DNA from 3 places in the Streptomyces sp. NPDC053432 genome. Region 2 is predicted to be linked to each of the others. Evidence: riboswitches for the same ligand, from Rfam matches in the RefSeq annotation. Region 2 holds a riboswitch; each other region holds the start of a gene.
The links. A riboswitch is a leader RNA that binds a small molecule or an ion and turns the genes downstream of it on or off. The one in region 2 is predicted to bind cyclic di-AMP.
Positions count from the first base shown of each region.

Region 1: it holds a riboswitch for cyclic di-AMP, as region 2 does, so the genes downstream of both, ACZ6Y1_RS07750 (M23 family metallopeptidase) here and ACZ6Y1_RS14875 (transglycosylase family protein) in region 2, are expected to answer to the same signal.
Region 3: it holds a riboswitch for cyclic di-AMP, as region 2 does, so the genes downstream of both, ACZ6Y1_RS13305 (M23 family metallopeptidase) here and ACZ6Y1_RS14875 (transglycosylase family protein) in region 2, are expected to answer to the same signal.

Region 1 covers NZ_JBVJKF010000003.1:367,229-372,129, reverse strand. The annotation lists gene ACZ6Y1_RS07760 (MBL fold metallo-hydrolase) at 1-1,078, opposite strand, end outside; gene ACZ6Y1_RS07755 (SGNH/GDSL hydrolase family protein) at 1,286-2,071, opposite strand; gene ACZ6Y1_RS07750 (M23 family metallopeptidase) at 2,235-3,185, opposite strand; cyclic di-AMP (ydaO/yuaA leader) riboswitch at 3,188-3,362, opposite strand; gene ACZ6Y1_RS07745 (tyrosine-protein phosphatase) at 3,685-4,476, shown strand; gene ACZ6Y1_RS07740 (aspartate aminotransferase family protein) at 4,563-4,901, opposite strand, start outside.
Region 2 covers NZ_JBVJKF010000007.1:246,840-251,740, reverse strand. The annotation lists gene eno (phosphopyruvate hydratase) at 1-1,033, opposite strand, end outside; gene ACZ6Y1_RS14875 (transglycosylase family protein) at 1,316-2,008, opposite strand; cyclic di-AMP (ydaO/yuaA leader) riboswitch at 2,011-2,182, opposite strand; gene ACZ6Y1_RS14870 (LysM peptidoglycan-binding domain-containing protein) at 2,459-3,490, opposite strand; gene ACZ6Y1_RS14865 (cytochrome P450 family protein) at 3,594-4,886, opposite strand.
Region 3 covers NZ_JBVJKF010000006.1:256,949-261,849, forward strand. The annotation lists gene ACZ6Y1_RS13290 (bifunctional acetate--CoA ligase family protein/GNAT family N-acetyltransferase) at 1-842, opposite strand, end outside; gene ACZ6Y1_RS13295 (HPr family phosphocarrier protein) at 1,033-1,314, shown strand; gene ACZ6Y1_RS13300 (GntR family transcriptional regulator) at 1,823-2,500, opposite strand; gene ACZ6Y1_RS13305 (M23 family metallopeptidase) at 2,702-3,505, opposite strand; cyclic di-AMP (ydaO/yuaA leader) riboswitch at 3,519-3,677, opposite strand; gene ACZ6Y1_RS13310 (M16 family metallopeptidase) at 3,898-4,901, opposite strand, start outside.

The sequences.
Region 1 (4,901 bases), on a different contig from region 2:
GGTCGACGGGGACGACGCCCCCGGGCTCGAAGGGCTCGCCCGGCCTCGGGGTGGCCACGGCCTGTCCCGCCTCCCCGGCGGCGTCGACCGACCATTCCCCGGGCTCGGCCCACGGGTGCAGGGCCAGGTTGAAGGTGCCCCAGTGGATCGGCAGGAACACCCCGTGCGGGGTGCCGCCCTGCAGGTCGAGGTGGGCGCGCACGCCCTCCTCGGGCGTCATGTGGATGTCGGGCCAGTACTCCGAGTACGCACCGATCTGGATCATCGTGGCGTCGAAGGGGCCGTGCTCGGCGCCGATCTCCCGGAAGCCGGGGAAGTAGCCGGTGTCCCCGCTGTGGTAGATCCGGTGCTCGTCGCCCGCGACGACCCACGAGGCCCACAGGGTGTGCTGCTGGTTGCGCAGGCCGCGGCCGCAGAAGTGCCGGGCGGGGGTCGCGGTGAGCGTCAGGCCCGCGATCTTGGTGCTCTCGTTCCAGTCCAGCTCGCGCAGCCGGTCGGCCCGGACGCCCCAGTGCTCCAGGTGCGCGCCGACGCCCAGCGGGACGGCGAAGACCGTGTCCGTACCGGCCAGCGCCTTGATCGTCGGCAGGTCCAGGTGGTCGTAGTGGTCGTGCGAGATGACCACGACGTCGACGGTGCCCAGCGAGGCCAGCGGGACCGGCACGGGGTGCAGTCGCTTGGGACCGGCGAAGGGGAAGGGGGAGCAGCGCCCGCCCCACACCGGGTCGAACAGCACCCGGCGGCCGTCGATCTCGGCGAGCACGCTGGAGTGCCCCATCCACGTCAGGCGCAGACCGCTCACCGGCGGCTTCGCCAGCTCGGCGAGGGTGGTCGGGTAGACCGGGATGTCGGAGGCGGGGGCCCGCCGGATCCGCTGCTCGCGGTGGAAGTAGATCTTCGCGAACTCCGCCATCGACCCGGAGGGCCTGTTCCGGGCACCCACCGGGTTCTGGAAGACGCCGTCGGCGAAGTTGGGCGAGCGGCGGATCCGCTCCAGCCGGGCCCCCGAGGGGTCCGCGCCGAAGGCTTCGGGCCGCAGGGCGCGCAGCCGGGGACGCAGGGGACGAGAGCCGGTCAAGGCGCCTCCAGGGACGGTGCGGTGGGTGACGGCGCGATCGGGACGTCCGTCGGTCTACGAGCATCCCAACGCACACCGGCCCCGAAGGATTCCGCCGCCCCCGTGCGTGTCGTCCCCGGGTGCTCCCCCGTCCCCCGGGTACTCCCGCGTCCCCGCGCTCGCCCGCGCTCCCGCGTTCCCCTGCCCACCCGCTCCCGCGCTCCCCGCCTACAGCGGCAGCAGGTCCGGCCGCTTCGCCTCGACGTGGTCCCCGGAGGACTCCCCGCGCAGCCGGCGGCCGATCCAGGGCACCAGGTGCTCGCGCGCCCAGTGGATGTTGTCCCGGGTCACGTCGACCGAGCCGCGCGGCCGCTCCGGCGGCCACGGCTGGTCGGGGTCGGCCGGCACGTCCAGTCCGAGCACCTGCGCGGCGCGCAGCGCGACGCGGGTGTGTCCCTCGGGCGACAGGTGCAGCCGGTCGGTGTCCCACGCCCGGCGGTCCTGTACGGACTTGAGGGACCAGAGGTCGAGCACCGGGCAGTCGTAGCGGTCGGCGATGGCGCGGACGTGGACGCTGTACGTCGCCACCTTGCCCCGCAGGTGTTTGAGGACCGGTACGCCCCGGGTGTCGAAGCCGGTGGTGATCACGACCCGGCCGACGGCTCCGGTGAGGTCGGCGACGGCCGCCTCGAAGCGCTCCGCCACGTCGTCGGGGTCCGTGCCGGGGCGGATGATGTCGTTGCCGCCCGCGCAGAAGGTCACGAGGTCGGGCGCGAGCGCCTTGGCCCGCGGGACCTGGTCGGCCACGATCTGGTCGAGGAGTTTGCCGCGCACGGCCAGGTTCGCGTACCGGAATTCGCCCTCCGGATGCTGGTCGGCCAGGAGCACGGCGAGCCGGTCCGCCCAGCCGAGATAAGTGTCCCCGGGTCCCGGGTCCCCCACGCCCTCGGTGAAGCTGTCCCCGATCGCCGCGTACGAGCCGATGGTCTTGAGTTTCGTCGTCGTCGCTGCCACGAGACGACATCCTTCACTCTCGTAACCAACCTACGCCAACGTAATGAGGGGTTGACGGGCCGTGATCTTTACCACGCGGGGGATAAGGAATACGTACACGTGAGGCCGGGGCCCCCCTCGGGTCCCGGCCTCACGCGTGTCTGTGCTCCGGCGGCGGCTGCCGTCAGATGCTGACGCCCTTCGCACGGAGGTAGCTCAGCGGGTCGATGTCGGAGCCGTAGGACGGGCCCGTACGGATCTCGAAGTGCAGGTGGGGTCCGGTGGAGTTGCCGGTGGAACCGGAGAGGCCGATGGTCTGGCCGGCGGTGACGCTCTGGCCGACCGAGACGGACAGCGAGGAGAGGTGGGCGTACTGCGAGTAGATGCCGTCCGCGTGCCGGATGACGACCTCGTTGCCGTACGCGCCGCCCCAGCCGGCGGAGACGACGGTGCCCGCGCCGACGGCCCGGACCGTGGTGCCGGAGCTCGCGATGAAGTCGACACCGGTGTGGTAGCCGGAGGACCACATGCTGCCCGCGACCTTGTACTGGGTGGAGATGCCGGTGCTGGCCAGGGGGGCCACGAAGCCGGAGGCCGACGTCTTGGCCGCGGGGGCCTCGGGCGCGGACTGCTGCTGCGCCGGCGCCTCCTGCCCGGCCGCCTTCGGAGCCGTCCTCGGGGCCGCGTCGGGGGCGGTCTTCCGGGCGGTCTGCGGAGCGGCCTTCGGAGCGGTCTTCGGGGCGGACTGCGCCGGAGCCGCCTCGCCCGCACCGCCGAGGTGCAGCTTCAGGCCGGGGTGGATCAGCGAGGGGTTGTCCCCGACCGCCTCGCGGTTGTCGGCGTAGAGCTGCTGCCAGCCGCCGGCCAGGTGGCGCTCGGCGGCGATCTTGGAGAGGTAGTCGCCCGGCACGACCGTGTAGACGGTCGGCGCGCCGGCCTCGGCCCGGAGCGGGGCGGAGACCTGCGGGGCCGCCACGGGGGCCACGGTGGTCGCGGCGGCCGGAGCACCGGCCGCCTGGGCACCTGCGGCTCCCATCAGCGGCAGCGCGAGGGCCGCACCGCCGGTGCCGGCGGCCACGAAGCCGCGCGGTATCGAAAGGGACTTGGGGCGGCGGTGCTTACCCTTTGCAGGCATGTCGCATTCCTCTCCGGCGCCTGCGAGGTGAGCTGTCGGGTTCGGACTGGAGATGTCCGGCAGTACATGGACGGAGCATGTACGGCTTCACCCCTAGCCGTCCCGGGGTCGAGTTCCGGGACAGCGGCTTACCTGGTTCCCCCGCTCCTGCCGCGCGTGAATGGTCGGGTGGTTTCCGGGCGGCGGCAGGATTCGGCGATCCACCCGGATCGGTCGCGAACGTAATCCCAAAAGGCCGCGGCGAACAAGCCGCGAATTTCCTGACGGATTCACAGGGACCGGAAACCGGGGGAATACTGGTCACCCTCCGTCCATTCCCGTCCGTCAACAACCCCTCCGGCGCGGGCATTCGGCTTTCGCGATCAGGCACTCACGGTCACCGTATGATCTGGCTCACGGGGACGTGCCCGATCTCGCCTCCGCTCATGGCAAGTTGCCGCCAAACAGTGTAATTCGGACAGAGCACCCACGAGCAGCATCACGAAACGGAGGAGTTCCCTTGACCCAGCAGATACAGGAGCCGGAACTGTCCGGAGTGCGCAATTTCCGCGATGTGGGCGGATTGCCGACTTCTGATGGACGAAGGGTCAAGACGGGGCGACTCTTCCGAAGCGGACATCTGGCGCATGCCACGGAAACCGATACAGAGTTCCTCGGTTCGCTCGGCCTCCACACCGTCTTCGACTTCCGCAACGGAGCCGACCACGCGCTCGACGGCCTGGACGTGGAGCTGCCCGGCGTGCGGAACGTCAACATCCCGCTCTCGGATCCGGCCGACGGCCGCGAGTTCTGGAAGATGGTCCGCGGCGGCGACCTGGAGCAGCTCCGCTCGATCCTGGGCGACGGGAAGGCGGCGGCCCGGATGACGAACTCGTACCGGGCGATGATCAAGAGCCGTACCGCGGAGCACAGCCGGGTCCTGCACGCCCTCGCCGAGGACAGCGTCCCGGCCCTGATGCACTGCGCCGCCGGCAAGGACCGGGCCGGCCTCTCGATCGCCGTCACCCTGCTCGCACTGGACGTCGAGCGCGAGGCGATCGTCGCGGACTACCTGGAGTCGAACGCTCCGCACCGCCGCTACCGGGTCCGCCGCGGCGACGACTCCGCGGAGGCCCGCTCGCCCGAGGTGATGGAGCTGCTCGCCCCGCTCTTCGACGCCCGCGCCGAATACCTGGTCGCGGCGTTCGACACCATCGAGGAGACCTGGGGCGGCGTGGACCGCTACCTGGCGGAGGGCCTCGGGCTCACGGACGGGACCAGGAGCCGGCTGCGCGAGCGGCTGCTCGACTGACGCGCCGGCCCGGAGGGGAGCGCGCCGCGCGCGCTCGCCTCCCCGCCCGCCCGCCGCCCCCCGCCCGCCTATTCCGCGGCCGCCCGTCAGCGGTTGCCGACCGCCTGCTTGACCAGGGTCCGGCCGAAGTCCCACATGAGACCGGACCCGCCGTGCGCCTCGTCCATGACCTCGCGGAAGGCCCCGACGAACCGGTCGACGTCCCGCTCGTCCACGATCAGCGGCGGGATGAGCTTGATCACCTCCAGGTGGTCCCCGGAGACCTGGGTGAGGATCCGGTGCTTCTGGAGCAGCGGCACCACGACCATCTGCGCGAAGAGCCCCTTGCGGGCCGCCTGGAGCATCGTCCAGCGGCTGCGCAGCCCCAGCGAGGACGGCCGGCCGAACTCGATGCCGATCATCAGCCCGCGCCCCCGGACCTCGTG
Region 2 (4,901 bases):
TCTCGGTCAGCGAACCGATCTGGTTCACCTTCACGAGCAGGGCGTTCGCGGAGCCCTCCTCGATACCGCGGGCCAGGCGCTCGGGGTTGGTGACGAAGAGGTCGTCGCCGACGATCTGCACCTTGGAGCCGATGCGCTCGGTGACGGTCTTCCAGCCGGCCCAGTCGTCCTCGAACAGCGGGTCCTCGATGGAGACGAGCGGGTACGCCTCGACGAGCTCGGCGTAGTAGTCGGTCATCTCGGCGGCCGAGCGGGACTTGCCCTCGAACTCGTACTGGCCGTCCTTGTAGAACTCGGACGCGGCGACGTCGAGCGCGAGCGCGATGTCCGTGCCCGGGGTGTAGCCGGCCTGCTTGATGGCCTCGATGATGAGGTCGAGCGCGGCGCGGTTGGACTCCAGGTTCGGGGCGAAGCCGCCCTCGTCGCCCAGGCCGGTGGACAGGCCCTTGGAGTGCAGGACCTTCTTGAGGGTGTGGTAGACCTCGGCACCCCAGCGCAGCGCCTCGGAGAAGGACTCCGCGCCGATCGGGGCGATCATGAACTCCTGGATGTCGACGTTGGAGTCGGCGTGCGACCCACCGTTGAGGATGTTCATCATCGGAACGGGCAGCAGGTGCGCGTTCGGACCGCCGAGGTAGCGGAAGAGCGGAAGGTCGGAGGCCTCGGACGCGGCGTGCGCCACGGCGAGGGAGACACCGAGGATGGCGTTGGCGCCGAGGGAGCCCTTGTTCTCGGTGGCGTCCAGGTCGATCATCGCCTGGTCGATCAGGCGCTGCTCGGTGGCGTCGTAGCCGACGAGCTCGGGGCCGAGCTGCTCGATGACGGCGAGGACGGCCTTCTCGACGCCCTTGCCGAGGTAGCGGTCGGGGTCACCGTCACGGAGCTCTACGGCTTCGAATGCACCGGTGGAGGCACCGGACGGAACTGCAGCACGGCCGGTGCTGCCGTCGTCGAGGCCCACCTCGACCTCGACCGTGGGGTTGCCTCGGGAGTCCAGGATTTCCCGGGCTACGACGACGTCGATGGACGGCACGAGCATCTCCTTCTGGGATGTGACGCTGGGTGTGCGGCGGCATGTCAGGCCATGGGACGGCCTTGCCGCTTAGAGCCTAACCGCCTCCGGGCATTCGGCCTGCCGACCGCCCGGGTCCTGGGACGAAAAAGGGCCCGAATACCCCCGTTCCAGGACATACGACTCTGGAGAAAGGCGCCTTGGCCCGCACACACGCCGCCGCCCGGCGCGTGGAGGGGAAGGCGCGCCGGGCGGTGGGGCTGTCACATGCGGTGAAAGGGCCTGCGGCTAGTGCCGCATTGTTCAGCTGAGCTTCAGCTTCTGACCCGGGAAGATCAGGTCGGCGTCGGACACGATGTCCTTGTTCAGCTCGAAGAGCTTCTCCCAGCCGCCCTTGACGGCGTTGGCGTCGGCGATGGCACCGAGGGTGTCGCCGGCCTTGACCTCGTACGAACCGTTGCCCGTCTTCGGGGCCTCGGTGCGCTCGGAGCGGGTGGTCGGGGCCGGGGTCTCGGAGCGCTTGGGCTCCGTCTTCTTCGGCTCCGTCTTCTTGGTCTCGGTCTTCTTCGGCTGGGTCTTCTTGGTCTCCGTCTTCGGGGTCTCGGTCGAGCCGCCGGTGTAGGAGGAGTTCGACAGACCCACGCCGCAGGACGGCCAGGCGCCCTTGCCCTGGCCCTTGAGGACCTTCTCGGCGATGGCTATCTGCTGTGACTTCGAGGCCTGGTTGGCCTGCGGGGCGTAGGCCTTGCCGCCGTACGCGGCCCAGGTGGAGGAAGAGAACTGCAGGCCACCGTAGTAGCCGTTGCCCGTGTTGATGGACCAGTTGCCACCGGACTCGCACTGGGCGACGCGGTCCCACTCGCTCGCGGTGGCGGCGCTCGCGGTACCCGCGGCCATCAGCGGCGCGGCGACGACGGCGCCGGCGACACCGGCGAGCGTGGCGATGCGGACGGCCTTGGTGGCGCGACGGTGCTTGCCCTTGCCGGAAAGCAGCATGAGGTTCTCCTCACCGACGCCTACGAGGTGAGCTGTCGGGTTCGGGCGAGTGAGTTGCCCGGCCGTGCGACCCAGCGCACGTCTTGACCCCTAGCCGGTTGCCGGCCGTCTCTCAACGGCCGTTCCCGGCACCTACCTTGGTTCCCCCGCTCCTGCCTCCGGCGCTTGACGCGACGACTGTTCCCCCCGTCCGCCGGCAGGATTCGGCGATGCGGTCGAAGGAGCCCGCGGTGGCGGGCGATTCAGAAGGTAGACAGGTCTCTCCCCGATGTTCAACGCGCGGCATCGGGGAGAAACGGCCCCTACTTGCGTCCTTCTCAAAGGCGTTTGCGCAGGTGAGGACGGGGTTTGCGCAAGCCCCGGGGCGGGACACGCCAGTTGACCGGAAGAGACACATGTCTCACTTACAGAAAACCGACAATCAACTCTTACCGGTCAACTGAAGTGCCCTTACTGTCCGGATAGATCCAGGTTCTGTCCGGGCTTGATCAGGTTGGCGTCCCCGCCGATGACCTGCTCATTGGCCTTGTAGAGGGCGTTCCAGCCGCCCTTGACCCCCTTGGCATCCGCGATGGCCGTCAGGCTGTCGCCCGTCTTCACGGTGTACGTGGGCTCCGACGCGGCATCAGGCGTCCCGGGAGTCTCCGGGGCCGGCGTGCCGCGGTGCTTGCCGGTGCCCTCGGCAGTCGTGACGGGCGGTGCGGTCGAGGCGTCAGGCGCCGTGGGGACTCCCGGGTTGGCCGGGTCGGCCGGGTTCGCCGGGGGCAGGCCGGGCGCGGTCGGCGTCGTCGCGGGAGGCGCCGTCGGGGTGCCGGGGTCGGCGGGCTTACCCGAGTTGCCCTGATCGCCCGGGATACCCGGGTTGCCCGGGTTGTTCGAGTTGCCCGGAGTCGTCGGCTCGTCAACCGGGAGGTCCGCCGGGGGCATGACGGGCAGTCCGAGGTTCGGGCCGAGCGGGCCGTCGGCGATCCCCGGGGTCGGAGCCCCGAAATCCGTGGACGGCGGCACGGCCCCGGAGGGCGGTACGACGTCGTCCGGGCGGGAGGGGGTGGGCTTGACACTGCCGTGGTTGCCGGGCTGGCCGGGGTCGACCACGGCGGCGGGGCCCTGCGCGTCCAGCCCGGCGGGCGCCGCGCACATCGGCCACGCCTGCGGGCCCTTGGCCGCGAGCACGCGTTCGGCGACGGCTATCTGCTGGGAACGGCTCGCGAGGTCGGCCCGCTCGGCGAAGTCGAGGCCGCCGGCCTCCCGCCACTCCTCCTGGGTGAACTGGAGGCCGCCGTAGGCGCCGCTGCCGAAGTTGGCACTCCAGCTGCCGCCGCTCTCGCACTCGGCGACCTTGTCCCACGTGGAGGTGTCGGCCGCGCTCGCGCCGGTGGCGGCGAGCAGCGGCAGAGCCAGCGCGGAGCCGGTGACTCCGGCAGTGACGACTATCGCGGGCACCTGACGGGGGCGTCTGTGGCGGCCGTTCCCGGAACGCATGAGGCTGCACCTTTCGCATAACGGCGGGGTAACGGCAGAACCTAGCCGCCCTCGAACGCATGTCACAAGTTCGGCCGGGAACTGACGTCGGATCAGGCGGCCCTCAGTTGTTCGGTACTGCGAAGCGAACGGGAAGAGTGCGCAGGCCACGCATGATGAGTCCGCCGCGCCAGCGCAGCTCTTCCGGTGGAACGGCGAGTTCCAGATCCGGCAGACGCGTCAGCAAACTCGCAAGTGCGGTCTGTCCTTCGAGCCGCGCGAGCGGAGCGCCCAGGCAGTAGTGGATGCCGTGCCCGTAACCGAGGTGCTGATTGTCACTCCGCGAGAGGTCCAGGGTGTCCGGGTCGGCGAACCGCCCGGGGTCCCGGTCGGCCGCCGCGAGGACCACCAGGACCGGATCCCCGGCCGCGATCTCCTCACCGCCGAGGGTCATCGGCTCGGTGGCGAACCGCCACGTCGCCAGCTCCACCGGGCCGTCGTAGCGCAGGAGTTCCTCGATGCCCGTCTCCAGCAGGCCGGTCTCCCCGGCAGCGAGGGAGGCCTGGAGGCGCTCGCGCTGGCCGGGGTTCATGAAGAGGGCGTGCAGCCCGTTGCCGATCAGGTTGACCGTGGTTTCGAAACCGGCGAAAAGCAGGATGAAAGCCATCGCGGTGGCCTCTGCCTCCGTCAGGTGGTCGCCGTGGTCACTCGCCCGGATGAGGTCGGAGATGAGGTCATTGCCCAAATCGTCCCGCTTCCGGTGGATCAGTTCCCCGAGATAGGTGCGCATCTGCTTCACGGAACGGGCGACCCCGCCGCGCGGACCGCCGCCGTGGCGGATCATCATCCCGGCCCAGTCGCGGAAGTCGTCCTGGTCCTCGCGCGGTACGCCGAGCATCTCGCAGATGGCGTAGATGGGGAGCGGGAAGGCGAACTCGTGGATCAGGTCCGCCTCCCCCTTCCGGGCGGCCCCCGCCTTTTCGACGATCTCGTCGATGAGATGGTCCGTGAGCTCCTGCACCCGCGGGGTGAACTCGGCCACCCGGCGCGGGGTGAACGCCTTCGACACCAGCCGCCGCAGCCGGGTGTGGTCCGGCGGGTCGATGTTGAGCAGGTGCGTCATCAGCTCCGCCTTGCGCTCCCCGGGGATCCCCGTCTTCCCCTTGGCGTGCGCGGGCTCGGCGTGGTGCGCCGGGTTCTTGCTGAGCCGCTGGTCGGCGAGGGCCTGGCGGGCATCGGCGTACCTGGTGACCAGCCAGGCCTCGACCCCGCTGGGGAGCTTGGTGCGGTGCACCGGGGAGTGCTCGCGCAGCCAGGCGTAGGCGGGGTACGGGTCGGTCGCGAACTCCCAGTCGAAGAGGGTCGGACCCTGCGCGGAGGAGTGGTCGTCGGGGGCTGCGGGAGTCTGATCGTGCACCCGCCGACCGTATCC
Region 3 (4,901 bases), on a different contig from region 2:
GGGACGGCGATCACGGCGAGGTCGACGGGCGCACCGATGGCCTCGACGGTGCGGTAGGCGCGGACGCCGTCGAGCAGGTCGCGGGTGACGGCTTCGTTGACGGCGTAGAGGTGGCCGTGGAAACCGCTGTCGCGCAGGTTGCGCAGGGCGGCGGCGCCGACGCCCGCTCCGGAGCGGCTGACGCCGACGACCGCCACCGAGCCGGGGGCGAGCAGGCGCTGCACCGAGCGCGCCTCGGCGCGCTGTTCGCGGGCGCGCTGCACGGCGAGGGATGCGGCGGTGGGTTCGAGGTCGAGGGTGAGGTGGACCGAGCCGTCCTCGAAGCTGCGCTTCTGCTCGTAGCCGACGTCGGTGAACACCTTGATCATCTTGCTGTTGGCGGGCAGCACCTCGGCGGCGAAGCGGCGGATGCCGCGCTCCCGGGCCACGGCGCCGATGTGTTCCAGGAGGGCGGAGGCGACGCCGCGGCCCTGGTGGGCGTCCTGGACGAGGAAGGCGACCTCGGCTTCGTCGGCGGGGGCGGAGGAGGGCCGCCCGTCGGGGCCGATGCGGTCGTAGCGGACGGTGCCGATGAACTCGCCGCCGATGGTCGCGGCGAGTCCGACGCGGTCGACGTAGTCGTGGTGCGTGAAGCGGTGCACGTCGCGGTCGGAGAGGCGGGGGTAGGGCGCGAAGAAGCGGTAGTACTTCGACTCGTCGGAGACCTGCTCGTAGAAGCTGACCAGGCGGCCCGCGTCCGCGGTGGTGATCGGCCTGATGCGGGCGGTGCCGCCGTCGCGCAGGACGACGTCCGCTTCCCAGTGGGCCGGGTACGAGGGGTCCGACTCGTTGGTCATGCCCATACCTTACGGGCCTGACGGGCGCCTGGGCGGGGCGGGTCGCGCTCGCGCGGCGCTCTAGGCAATCCGGGACGAAGCGGTGCAAGCTGGGGAGGGCCGAACGGCGGGAGGTTCGTGACGAAGGTCGGTCCGAGCATTCCGGGCTTCGTGAGAGACTGGTCTAGACAACCGTAAGAACCTGAAGGGCATCACCATGGCAGAGCGCCGCGTCAACGTCGGTTGGGCCGAGGGCCTGCACGCTCGTCCCGCCTCGATCTTCGTCCGTGCGACGACCGCTTCCGGCGTCCCGGTGACCATCGCGAAGGCCGGCGGCGACCCGGTCAACGCCGGTTCCATGCTGGCGGTTCTGGGCCTGGGCGCCCAGGGCGGCGAGGAGATCGTCCTCGCCTCCGAGGCCGATGGCGCGGAGGCCGCGCTGGACCGCCTCGCGAAGCTGGTCGCCGAGGGTCTCGAGGAGCTCCCCGAGACCGTCTGACCCTTCGGGTTCGCCACACCGCACCCGTCGAAGCCGCGCCCTCCTCGTGGAGGCCGCGGCTTCGGCGCGTCCGCCGGCACCCCTGTCCGGCGCGACGCCGCTCCTCGAACGCCCGAGGGGCTGAGGTGGGGTCGGCGCGCACGCCTCCGGGCGCGGCCGGCACCTCTTGCCCGCCTTTGCCGGGGCGGGCGCGCATCTGCCGGTTTCGGGAGCACGACCCACCTCTCCGGCCCGCACCTGCGAGCCGGCAGCGAGGACGATCCAGCCGCTCCGGCGTTTGAGGAGCGGGGTCCGGGGCGGACCCCCGGCGGCGGAGCCGCACCCGGACCCGCCGGCTCGCCGACCCGCCGACCCGGGCCTGGCCCCGTAAAAGCGCAGCCGAATTACACACACCGGAATTCCGTGCGCCCGAATTCACCGGCCCTGGGCGGCGGCCCGCACCGAATTAAACGGGGACCGGAATTCCGCCCGCGGGACCGGGATACCTGACCTTTGTATACGGCGCCTGTTAATGCCGGCCGCTCGACATGTTTACGGCAGGTTGCGAAGTGCTCACCGCCGCCCTGATCCGCAGCCGGTGCGCCCCCGCCGCCCGCTCGGCGTGGACCGCCGCCAGCGCCCGGGCCCGCTCGGCGTCGCCCCGGGCCACCGCGTCCACCACCGCCCCGTGCTCCGCCCAGGACTCCACCGGCCGGGCCGGCGCCTCCACCACGTACATCCAGGCGACCTTGTGCCGCATCTGCGTGAGCAGCGCGATCAGCCCCGGGCTGCCCGAGGCCTGCGCGAGCGTCTCGTGGAACCAGCCGCCCAGGGACCTCAGGTCCTCCCCCTGGCCCCGCCTGGCGCGCTCCTGACCCAGCCTGACCAGGCCCCGCAGCACCTTGAGGTGCGCCTCGGTGCGCCGCCGCGCGGCCCTGGCCGCGGCGAGCGGCTCCAGCAGCATCCGCAGCTCCAGCAGATCGGCGGCCTCCTGCTCCGTCGGCTCGGCCACGCAGGCCCCCGCGTGCCGCCGCGTGGTCACGAACCCCTCGGACTCCAGGGTCCGCAGCGCCTCACGGACCGGGACGCGGGAGACCCCGTACCGGCGGGCCAACACCTCCTCCGTCAGTCTGCTGCCCGGCCCGAAGACCCCGGAGACGATGTCGTCGCGAATTGCCGTGCATACCGCGTGCGCAGGAATACGCAAGACCGGACCTCCGCCTTTTCCGACTCACACCCTCATCGGTGCCGTGCCACTACTGCTGCGACTCTATTGCAACACACGATGATTTCCGAGAGCGGCCGGAAATGGGAAACCCGGGGCAGCCCCGGGAAGCCTGCCGAAACACGAAGACCCCGGCTCGGGGAGCCGGGGTCTTTCGGTGGCGCAGCGGTGCGGTGGAGTCGATCAGAGGTCGACGCCGTGCGAGCGCAGGTAGGCCAGGGGGTTGATGTCCGAGCCGTACTTCGCGCCGGTACGGGCCTCGAAGTGCAGGTGCGGGCCGCTGGAGTTGCCCGTGGAGCCCGACAGGCCGATCTGCTGGCCCGCGGTGACCTGCTGGCCGACGGAGACGTTCAGCTGCAGCAGGTGGCCGTACTGCGTGTACGTGCCGTCGTTGTGCTTGATGACGACGTTGTTGCCGTACGCACCGCCCCAGCCCGCCTCGACGACGACACCGGCGCCGACCGCGTGGACCGAGGTGCCCTCGTCGGCGTGGAAGTCGATGCCCGTGTGGCTGCCGGAGGACCACATGCCGCCGCCCGCGTGGTACTGCGTGGAGACGTAGGAGCCCTCGACCGGGGCGACGAAGGTGTTGAGGCGCTTGCGCTCCTCCTCGCGGGCCGCGCGCTCGGCGGCCTCGCGCTCGGCCTTCGCCTTGGCCTCGGCGAGACGCTTGGCCTCCGCCGCCTGCTGCCTGGCGTCGGCCTCGGCCTGCGCCTTGGCGGCGGCGTGCTCGGCTGCGCGCTGCTGGGAGTCGGCCTGCTCGGCGATGTCGCTCGGGAGCTCCTCGGCGACGACCACGGCACCGAGCGTGTTGTCCTGGGAGTGGTTGTTGCCACCGTTGTCCGCGGCGAAGGCCGGGGCGGCGATGGTGCCGACGACGCCGGTCGTGGCGAGGGCGGCTATGCCGGCGTAACCGGCGGTCTTGCGGCTCAGACGGCTGGAACCACGGTGCTTGCCGGAGCCGGCGGGACGACTGCCAAACGCCATGAAGGGGCTGATCCTTTCCTTCCTTCTCGCCTACCGGGTTAGCTGACGGGTTCGGAGCAGGAAGGTCTCCTACGGGCCCCCTCTTGCGAGGCGGTCCGATTCACCCCAGGGACTGATGTGGGTCCCCGGCTCCCCAGGCTCGCGCCTGACGGGGACTCGGCGATCGCTGCCCGGTGCCGCGGATGCGGCGCGTACAACTGACGGACAGCACGGCCGACGCTAGGCGGATCATCAGCCAATCACCAAACAGACACGCCCTTTTGTTGCGTACGCCACACCGCAAACAAGCAACCTCGCCACCAAACGGACAAAAGGGGCCCGAGCGGCCAAGCCGCCCGGGCCCCTCCAAGGACCGCCGTTCAAGCGCCAGTTGAGGACGCCGGTGGGGTATCTCAGTTGGTGACGACGCTCACTTCACCGATACCGAGGGCGCGCACCGGCTCCTCGATCAGCGACGCGTCACCCACCAGGACCGTGACGAGCCGGTCCGCCGGGAAGGCGCTCACGACCGCGGAAGTGGCCTCCACGGTGCCGGTTTCGGCGAGCCGGGCGTACAACTGCGCCTGGAAGTCGTCCGGAAGTTCCTGCTCGACCTGGTCGGCGAGGGTGCCGGCGACCGAGGCCGCCGTCTCGAACTTCAGCGGGGCCACGCCCACCAGGTTCTGCACCGCCACGTCCCGTTCGGCGTCGGTCAGTCCGCCCTCCGCGAGGGTGCGGAGCACCTTCCAGAGGTCCTCCAGGGCCGGTCCGGTGTTCGGGGTGTCCACCGAGCCGCTGATGGCGAGCATGGAGGCGCCCTTGCCGTCCGCGGTGGAACGCAGCACCTGGCCGAAGGCGCGCACGCCGTAGGTGTACCCCTTCTCCTCGCGCAGCACCTTGTCCAGGCGTGAGGTGAGGGTGCCGCCCAGGCAGTAGGTGCCGAGCACCTGGGCCGCCCAGACCCGGTCGTGGCGGTCCGGCCCGATGCGGCCGATCAGCAGCTGCGTCTGGACCGCGCCGGGACGGTCCACGATGACCACACGGCCGGTGTCGTCCGCGGTGACGGCGGGCACCGGGAGCGGGTCGGCGAGGTCGCCCGTCCAGGTGCCCAGGGTGTCCGCCAGCACGGCGTCCAGGTCGATGCCGGTCAGGTCGCCGACGATCACCGCGGTGGCGGTGGCGGGGCGTACGTGGGCCTCGTAGAAGGCGCGTACGGCGGTCGCGTCGATCCGGGCGACCGTCTCCTCGGTGCCCTGGCGCGGGCGGGACATCCGCAGGGTGGCCGGGAAGAGCTCCTTGGAGAGCTGCTTGGCGGCCCGGCGCTGCGGGTTGGCCTGCTCGTGCGGGATCTCGTCGAGCCGGTTGCGCACCAGCCGGTCGACCTCGCTGTCGGCGAAGGCGGGCGCGCGCAGCGCCT